4 regions of the Lentzea sp. NPDC054927 genome follow, and region 4 is predicted to be linked to each of the others. Evidence: riboswitches for the same ligand, from Rfam matches in the RefSeq annotation. Region 4 holds a riboswitch; each other region holds the start of a gene.
What was found. A riboswitch is a leader RNA that binds a small molecule or an ion and turns the genes downstream of it on or off. The one in region 4 is predicted to bind cobalamin.
Positions count from the first base shown of each region.

Region 1 (2,190 bases), on a different contig from region 4:
TTGAACAGCTCCTTGGTCTCGCCGTACGGGCCGTCCGTGACGACCGGCGGCTCGGTGGAGTAGTCGACGACCACGCCCTCGGACGGGTCGGCCAGACCCTCGGCGGACAGCAGCACGCCGGCGCGGATCATCTCCTCGTTGAAGCGGCCGACCGTCTCCAGCATCTTGTCGAAGTCGAACTCGCCCATGTTCGCGAAGGCCTCGTCGGTGGCGCGCCAGATCATCATGTACTTCACGGTGTGTCTCCCTGTGTCTCTGCGGGGCCGCTCAGCCCCTTGGCATCCACAGGTCGAACGGGCTCCGCAGCGGATCGACACGAGCCCCCAGAAAACTTTCGAAGATCTTTTCCGGCGCGGGGTCAGGCCAGCCACAAGATCAGGACGAGCAGCAGCAACCAGTGCAGGACGGCCGCTGTCAGCACTCGCCTGGCCGGCCTGACCAGCCACGCGATGCCGATGGTGAACGGCACGAACAGCATGCCCACCAGGAAGTAGCTCAGCGGCAGTGCCCAGAGGCCGGTGATCGGGTTGACGTCGACCGGGATGTCCTGGTTGGACGTGATGAACAGCGTGCCCATGAAGCCGACCAGGAACACCCCCAGGTGGAGTGCCGCGGTGCGGCTCCAGAGGTACACCGGCAGCGGCGCCACCGCGATCGCCCAGCCGGTCAGCACCTGCGGCAGCGCCGCGCAGGACGCAGGCGTGCAGTAGAGGTCGTTCAGCGCGGTGCCGATCGGCATGTGGGCAAAACCACCGATCATGGAGCCCGCGATCACCAGGGTGACCACGAGCACGGCAACGCGGGGATCGTCCCTGTGGATCACCTTGGTGGTGCCGTGCTCGGCCCGCAGCTGCTCGCGCCGCAGCCGTCTTCGCTCTCCGAGGTCCATGCCCACCAGACGCATCTCACCGCGGATTTGTGCAGACGGCCGTGAGTTACAGTGCGGAGGTCGTGCACGGGGGAAGTCCGGTCGAAATCCGGCGCTGACCCGCAACGGTAGGTCCCTGAGTCAGGGACGAGCCCGAATACCCGCACACGGCGTGCAGAGAACCTCCGACTCCTGCCGTGGACTGCGGGAAGGGACCCAGCGATCAACACCGTGCTCGGCAAGATCAGCGTGCTCGTCGGCGTGCTCGCCGTCAGCATCGTCGCGGGCGTGGCCCTCGGCCCCGTCTCCGTCCCGTTCGGCGTGACCCTCGAACTGCTGTGGGCGGCGCTCACCGGCGGCACCATCCCCGCCGACCTCTCCGGGCAGTACCACATCGTCTGGGACATCCGGCTTCCCCGCGTCCTGCTCGCCGCGGTGGTCGGTGCCGGCCTCAGCACGGTCGGCGTCGCCATCCAGGCGATGGTCCGCAACGCGCTGGCGGACCCTTATGTGCTCGGCATCTCATCGGGTGCGAGCGTCGGCGCGACGGCGGTGGCGACGCTCGGAGTGTTGTCCGGCCTCGGTGTCTACGCCCTGTCGACCGGCGCCTTCCTGACGGGTCTCGGCGCCACCGCGCTGGTGTACATCACCGCGCGCACGAGCCGAGGGCTCACACCGTTGCGGCTCGTGCTGACCGGAACCGCGCTGGCGTACGGGTTCTCCGCCGTGGCGATGCTGCTGGTGTTCCAGGCGCCGCACGGTGAAGCGGCGCGGGCGGCCATGTTCTGGTTGCTCGGCAGTCTCGGCGGCGCGACCTGGCAGTCGTTGCCGATCGCCACCGCGGTGACCGTGCTCGGAATCGTCTACCTGCTGGCCAAGGCGCGGCCGCTGAACGCCCTGGCGATGGGCGACGAGACCGCGACCACGCTCGGCGTCGAGGTCAACCGGTTCCGCACGCACCTGTTCATCGTCACCGCTGCCATCACCGGCGTGCTGGTGGCGGTCAGCGGGGCGGTGGGGTTCGTCGGCCTGATGCTGCCGCACCTCACCCGCATGGTCGTGGGCGCCGACCACCGCAAGGTGCTGGCCCTGGCCCCACTCGCCGGAGCCTCGTTCCTGGTCTGGGTCGACGTGGCCGCACGGATGCTCGCGGCACCGGAAGAGCTGCCGCTCGGCGTCATCACGGCCGCGCTGGGCGTGCCGTGCTTCATTCTCCTGATGCGCCGCAAGGCGTACGTGTTCGGAGGCCGCTGATGCGCGTCGAGCTCGCCGGCGTCACCGTCCGGAACATCGTCGAGGACATCACGCTGCACGCCGCGAAC
Region 1 is NZ_JBSGXZ010000073.1:12,186-14,375, reverse strand. It holds gene ACWGE0_RS44355 (YciI family protein) at 1-236, opposite strand, end outside; gene ACWGE0_RS44350 (hypothetical protein) at 359-895, opposite strand; cobalamin riboswitch at 916-1,051, shown strand; gene ACWGE0_RS44345 (FecCD family ABC transporter permease) at 1,100-2,122, shown strand; gene ACWGE0_RS44340 (ABC transporter ATP-binding protein) at 2,122-2,190, shown strand, end outside.
Region 1: linked by a shared signal. The riboswitch ahead of ACWGE0_RS44345 (FecCD family ABC transporter permease) and the one ahead of ACWGE0_RS17215 (CbtB domain-containing protein) in region 4 are both predicted to bind cobalamin.

Region 2 (2,190 bases), 220 kb from region 4:
ACTGGCCGTTCGCGCGGACCCGGCGCAGGAACTCGTCCGGCACCCAGTTCGCGGTGTTCATGTCGTGCGTGCGGCGGCGCTCGTCACCGGTGTTCTTGCGCAGGTCGAGGAACTCCTCGACGTCGATGTGCCACGTCTCCAAGTACGCACACACCGCACCCTTGCGACGCCCGCCCTGGTTGACGGCCACTGCGGTGTCGTTGGCAACCTTGAGGAACGGCACGACGCCCTGCGACTTGCCGTTGGTGCCCTTGATGTGCGCACCGATGCCGCGCACGGGGGTCCAGTCGTTGCCCAGACCGCCGGCGAACTTGCTGAGCAGCGCGTTGTTGCTGATGCCGTGGAAGATGCCGGCGAGGTCGTCGTCCACGGTGGTCAGGAAGCACGACGACAGCTGCGGGCGCGTGGTGCCCGAGTTGAACAGGGTGGGTGTCGAGCACATGAAGTCGAACGACGAGAGCAGCTCGTAGAACTCGATCGCGCGGGCGTCGCGGTCGTCCTCTTCGAGGGCGAGGCCCATGGCGACGCGCATGAAGAACGCCTGCGGCAGCTCGTAGCGGCGGTCGTCGTGGTGCAGGAAGTAGCGGTCGTACAGCGTCTGCATGCCCAGGAACTGGAAGTTCAGGTCGCGCGAGGCGTCGAGCGCGGCGCCGAGCCGGGCCAGGTCGTAGTCGGCGAGACGGGGGTCGAGCTGGCCGAACTCGATGCCGTAGCGGACGAACTCGGCGAAGTAGGACGGGTAGCGCTCGGTCATCTCGGCGTGGGACAGCGGGATGCCGCAGGCCTCGGCGCGCAGCTTGTCCAGCAGCAGCCGGGCGCTGACGTAGGAGTAGTCCGGGTCGTGTTCGACCATCGTGCGGGCGGCCATGATCGGCGCCAGCGCCAGTTCGGCGTCGGTGATGCCGTGGTAGAGATTCCGCTTGGTCTCGGCCAGAACCGCCTCGGCGGATGCGTTGGGCAGGTCGGCACACGCTTCGTTGACGACCCCAGATAGCCGATCCAATGACGTTTGGCGGTCGGGCACGTTCTCTCCTCGCGAGATCAGCCACGAGGAAGCGCATGCGCACGCCAGTGAAGACACCACTGGTGCACACAGCCGCCCTCCCTCGGGGCACCGTGTCGTGCGCGCAGGCTTGCGCGCACACCAATGGCAGGTCTTCGGACTCGTGGGCGCCGTGCTCGAACCTTCGGGCTCGCGCCTACCGGCCGTCGCTTCCCAGGTCCGGGGACCCAGTGCTTGGTTGACGGCTTTCGTTCCCACTCACCGCTGCGGGGCAGTCCTGGATTCGCACCAGGTTCCCTGTTGCCTCACCGACCCCGTTGCGCCAAGTCGGTGAACCACCAGCGCGGCAGATACTACATGTAGGGGTGGGGCCTTGATCGCCACCCAACATGCGCGTGTCGTGGGTTATGGTCATCGGCGTGGGTGATCTTCGGCCTCGGGTCGTCTTCGGTGCTCTGGTCAGTGCGGGGCTCGCTTCGACGTCCCTTTTCGTCGGGGCCGCGGCGCCCGTGGCGAGCGGTGTCCTGGCCGTGTCGGCGGTGCTGGTGATGATCACCACCCGGAGATCAGGGCGACCCCGAGACTGATCATCACGGCGGCGATCAGGCCGTCCAGGACCCGCCACGCGCGGGGCTTCGCGAACAGCGGGCTGAGCAGCCGGGCGCCGAACCCGAGCGCGACGAACCAGGTGATGCTCGCGGTGACCGCGCCGACTCCGAAGAGCCACCGGCCGGCCGCGATGGAGCCGAGCAGCAGCAGCGTGTCCAGGTAGACGTGCGGGTTGAGCCACGTCAGCGCGAGCGCGGTGAGCACTGGGCGGCTCGAAGCGCTGTCGGCAACGCTCATGGAGCCCGGTTTGAACGCCCGGCGCGCCGCCAGAAACCCGTACCCCAGCAGGAAGAGCCCGCCGACGATCGCGGCGATGGTGATCGCCTGCGGCCACTTGCGGACGATCGCGCCGAACCCCGCCACGCCCACCGCCACCAGTATCGCGTCCGAGATGGCGCACACCGCGACGACCTTGGCCACGGCTTGACGTCGAAGTCCTTGGCGCAGCACGAAAGCGTTCTGCGCGCCGATCGCGACGATCAGGGTCATCATGGTGCCGAAGCCGAGCAGCAGGTCAGTCACACCTTCGACGGTATTGACGCAGCATTGATGAGACCAGCTAAAGATTCTTACGTAGC
Region 2 is NZ_JBSGXZ010000009.1:8,265-10,454, forward strand. It holds gene ACWGE0_RS16170 (ribonucleoside-diphosphate reductase subunit alpha) at 1-1,024, opposite strand, end outside; cobalamin riboswitch at 1,133-1,358, opposite strand; gene ACWGE0_RS16175 (LysE/ArgO family amino acid transporter) at 1,556-2,104, opposite strand.
Region 2: linked by a shared signal. The riboswitch ahead of ACWGE0_RS16170 (ribonucleoside-diphosphate reductase subunit alpha) and the one ahead of ACWGE0_RS17215 (CbtB domain-containing protein) in region 4 are both predicted to bind cobalamin.

Region 3 (2,190 bases), on a different contig from region 4:
GGTCATCGCGTTGGAGCGTTCGAAGACGCTCACCGGCGACGTTCACTTCGACATCGTCGTGAAGCGGCTCGCGAAGCTGGTCGGCTCGGCCTTCAAAGCACACGCCTTGCTCGCCGTGTTGAGGGGAGAGCACATTGCGTTCCTGCTCGACCGGGGCATGACCGCCTTTGACATCCGGGCCGGCGTTATCTCGCTCGCCGACGCGCTCGCGGCTGAGGTTTGATGCTGGGGTGTTGAACCGCCAGCTCTCCGGAGTCACGAAGCGAACCCTGCTCGAAGAGCTCGGCCCGGTGCCGGACGTCGAGCCCGACCGCTACGGCGACGGCGGCCCGGTGGGCGCGCTGGAGGAGCGGGTCGCGCAGCTGCTGGGCACCGAGGCCGCGTTGTTCGTGCCGACCGGGACGATGGCGCAGCAGATCGCGCTCAAGTGCTGGGCCGACCGCACGCACAACCCGATCGTCGCGATGCACCCGCAGGCGCATCCGCTCAACCACGAGGACGACGCGCTGACCGTGCTGTCCGGGCTGCGTCCGATCAAGGTGCCGAACTCCGAGGTGGCCACCTGTCCTGAGCCGTACGGGACGCTGCTGCTCGAGGTGCCGGACCGCGAGGCCGGGTTCGTCCTGCCTACCTGGGACGAGCTGACCACGCTGGTGGATCAGGCCCGCGAACGGGACGCGGTCGTGCACCTCGACGGCGCGCGGCTGTGGGAGAGCACGTTCGGGCTGGGCAAGCCGCTGCCGGAGATCGCCGGTCTGTTCGACTCGGTGTACGTCTCGTTCTACAAGTCGCTGGAGGGCATGTCCGGCGCGGCGCTCGCGGGCAGCCAGGACTTCGTCGACCAGGCACGTGTCTGGCGGCACCGGTACGGCGGCATGCTGTTTCAGCAGTGGCCGGCGGCGTTGTCCGCGATGCACGGCCTGGACACGGTGCTCCCGAAGCTCGGCAGCTACGTCGAGCACGCCAAGGTCGTGGCCGGGGCGATGGGCCTGCCGGAGCCGCACACCCACCAGTTCGCGCTGCACCTACCGGGTGACCCGAAGCTGCTGACGGAGCTGAGCGGCAAGTTCCTCGGCTCGTTCTGGCGGGACGGCACGCTCGCCAAGACCGAGATCACCGTGGCCGCGCCCGCGCTGGAATGGACCGCTGACGAGGTCCGGGAGGCCTGGGCGGAGTTCCAGAGCCTGCTCTGAGGGCGATGTCGCTCACCTGGCTGTTGGTAGCGCGGGTGCGAAATGCGACGATGCCGGGGCTGTGAGGGGAGTGCGAGGAAGCCGGTGCGAATCCGGCGCCGTCCCGCGACTGTGACCGGTCTGAAGGAGAAGCCGGGAGTCAGGAACTCGCCCCTCTCTTGATCACCGACCGCGGGCGTGGACACCCGAGGAAGGACTTCGCCGAGCATGTACCCCTTTTCGGCTGTCGTCGGACATGACGACCTCCGGCTGGCCCTCCTGTTGAACGCCGTGCATCCCGGCATCGGCGGTGTTCTCGTGCGCGGCGAGAAGGGGACCGCGAAGTCGACGATCGTGCGTGCCCTGGCCGCGCTGCTGCCGGAACTCGACCTCTCACAGGGCTGCCGTTTCGGCTGCGTGCCCGGCAGCACCGACTGCCCGGACGCGCCGCACGAGAATGTTGAACGCCGTCCGGCCAAGCTGGTCGAACTGCCCGTGGGCGCCACCGAGGACCGCCTGGTCGGCTCGCTCGACCTGGAGAAGGCGCTGACCGAGGGCGTGCGGGCGTTCCAGCCCGGTCTGCTCGCCGCCGCGCACCGGGGCGTGCTCTACGTCGACGAGGTCAACCTGCTGCACGACCACTTGGTCGACCTGCTCCTGGACGCCGCCGCGATGGGGCGCGCGCACGTCGAACGCGAAGGCGTGTCGATCTCGCACCCGTCCCAGTTCCTGCTGGTCGGCACCATGAACCCGGAGGAGGGCGAGCTGCGGCCGCAGCTGCTCGACCGGTTCGGGCTGACCGTGGCGGTGAAGGCGGCGCGTGACGTCGGCGTCCGCACCGAGGTGATCCGGCGCCGGCTGGCCTACGAAGCCGACCCCGTGACGTTCGCGGCGAAGTGGGCTGAAGAAGACGCGGCGCTCAAGCGGCAGATCGAGCACGCCCGCGAGAAGCTCAAAGCTGTGTCCCTTCCGGACGGTGAACTGCGCCGGATCGCCGCTGTCTGCGCGGCTTTCGAGG
Region 3 is NZ_JBSGXZ010000010.1:186,786-188,975, forward strand. It holds gene ACWGE0_RS18255 (TetR/AcrR family transcriptional regulator) at 1-223, shown strand, start outside; gene ACWGE0_RS18260 (threonine aldolase family protein) at 234-1,193, shown strand; cobalamin riboswitch at 1,233-1,362, shown strand; gene ACWGE0_RS18265 (putative cobaltochelatase) at 1,401-2,190, shown strand, end outside.
Region 3: linked by a shared signal. The riboswitch ahead of ACWGE0_RS18265 (putative cobaltochelatase) and the one ahead of ACWGE0_RS17215 (CbtB domain-containing protein) in region 4 are both predicted to bind cobalamin.

Region 4 (2,190 bases):
TCTTTTCGACGGCCTTGATCCTGCGCGTGGCCGGGTCGATCAGCAGGCCGAACACCACGCCGAGACCGACGTAGAGCGTGGCGAGCTGGGCGAGCGAACTGAGGCGGAACTGCCACAGCACGTTCACCGGCATGTCCGCGGGGATCGTGTCCGGCGGCGCGGGGAACGCCACGAGGACCACGGCGACGGCCGCGGCCACCGCGAGCAGCACCGCGGTGACCCGCAGCGGCTGCGACTGGGCGCGCAGCTGCTCGGCGAGCCAGCTGGCACCCCACACGATCACCAGACCGGCCACCACCACACCGAGGTAGAGCGCGGTCCGGTAGTTCACCGTCTCCGGGTCGCCCACGGCGGGCGGGTTGGCCGGGTACTTGAGCCACGGCAGCAGCGCCACCGCACCGAACACGGCGGCACCGAACGCGAAACTGCGGCTGAACGGCGTGCGGCCGGCGAACCAGCGCTTCGACAGCGCGTAGGCCGTGGCGAACACCAGCCCGACCGCGATGCCGACGATGACCACGCCGAGCATGCCGCCCGCGATCTGGGCGCCACGGCTGACCAGCTCTTCCTCGCCGCCGTGCGAATGGCCGGCCTCACCGGCGGGTTCCCTGGCCTCCTCGACCGCGAGCGCGGCGCGAATCGGGATCTCGGTCACCAGCAGCTGCACCAGCGCGGAGGCGACACCGGCGATGCCGCCGGCCGCGATTCCGCGCAGCGCAAGAGACTTGTACGTCGTAGTCATGAACTTCCCTGCCCGGGATCAGAGATCGGGATCAGTGGCAGGGGACGCCGAGCGCGTGCCGGCCGTCGTGGAAGAACTCGTGCAGCATCTCGGAACCCGCGCCGAGCGCGAGACCGTTCTCCTGCAAAACCAGGTAGGTGACGATGAGGCCGAGCAGTGCTACTGCGAAGGCCCACTTGGGCACCTGGACGGCGGACAGATTTGCTGCGGGGCTCGTCATGACGGGCTCCTCCATACCTCGTGGAAGTCAACTCTCCTAGCGGCGCCGCAGCCGGTCTCCTGACTCCCGGATCAACGCTGCCCCCGCGTCTTCCCAGCCCCCTCGCGGGGACCAGTGACGTGCTCGGCGGGGATCGCTTCCCGGTCACAGTGGCGAGGACCGCGCCGGATTTTCACCGGCTTCCCGTCACTGCGGCGCGTGCACCGTAAGTTGATCGGTGGCTTAAACACAACCGGCCATAAGAGTTGTCGTGTTCATCACTTCACGAGTGGGCAGTCACCGCACTTCCCACCTGCGGCAACGCGGTAGTAGAGGCAGCACGACCGACGCCGGAACGTGACTTCGCCCGGAAAACTGATGAATTCTCCCGCTTGTTCGAACGGCGGTGCGCTCATGAGCTGTTCACCGCGTTCTTCCGCTTCCTCGGCCGTGAGCATGCGTGCGCGGACAACCATTTTGAGCGCGCCCGCGATGTTCGACATCGCGTTGCCCCACAACAATCCGCGCGCCACCGGCGTGACCGCCTGGATCGCTTCCACCACGGGTTCGAGCGCTTCAGCGGCCGGTGGGCCCAGTCGCGGCTGGTCGATGCGGACGCTCAGGCCGTTGGCTGGATGGTGGTGCCACCACAGGTTCTCGGGCCGGACGTCGATCGGGATGTTCGCGGCGGTGAGCGGGCTGAGCAGCCGCGCGGTGTAGCTGAGGAAGAACAGGCTGGCCGCTACGCGTGGTTCCTCCGCTTTGTACCGGGTCGCGATGGCGTCGATCGTGGTTCTGAGCGCCGGGCCTTCCAGCAGCGCCGTTCCCGGCAGCCACGTGTCGTCCGGACGGCCCACGTCGAGCGCGAAGAACGGGTTGATGCCGCGCACCCGGCGCAACGCTTCGAGCACTTCGGCGAACTCGGACACGGAAGTTCACGCTACCGGGTGTCCATGCAGGACAGATCACGTCCACGGCCTGGGACAGATGCGACCGCGGTGTGGACGGCGGTCCGGGAGATGGGAGGATGTCGTGCCGTGAAGACCTTCGACTCCCTGTTCGCCGAACTGACCGAACGAGCCGCCACCAAGCCGGCAGGTTCCGGCACCGTCGCAGCGCTCGAGGCCGGCGTCCATGCGCAGGGCAAGAAGGTGCTGGAGGAGGCGGGCGAGGTCTGGATCGCCGCCGAGTACGAGTCCGACGAGAAGCTCTCGGAAGAGATCTCGCAGCTGCTGTACCGCCTCCAGGT
Region 4 is NZ_JBSGXZ010000009.1:224,706-226,895, forward strand. It holds gene ACWGE0_RS17210 (CbtA family protein) at 1-742, opposite strand, end outside; gene ACWGE0_RS17215 (CbtB domain-containing protein) at 774-962, opposite strand; cobalamin riboswitch at 995-1,171, opposite strand; gene ACWGE0_RS17220 ((2Fe-2S)-binding protein) at 1,220-1,870, opposite strand; gene ACWGE0_RS17225 (phosphoribosyl-ATP diphosphatase) at 1,979-2,190, shown strand, end outside.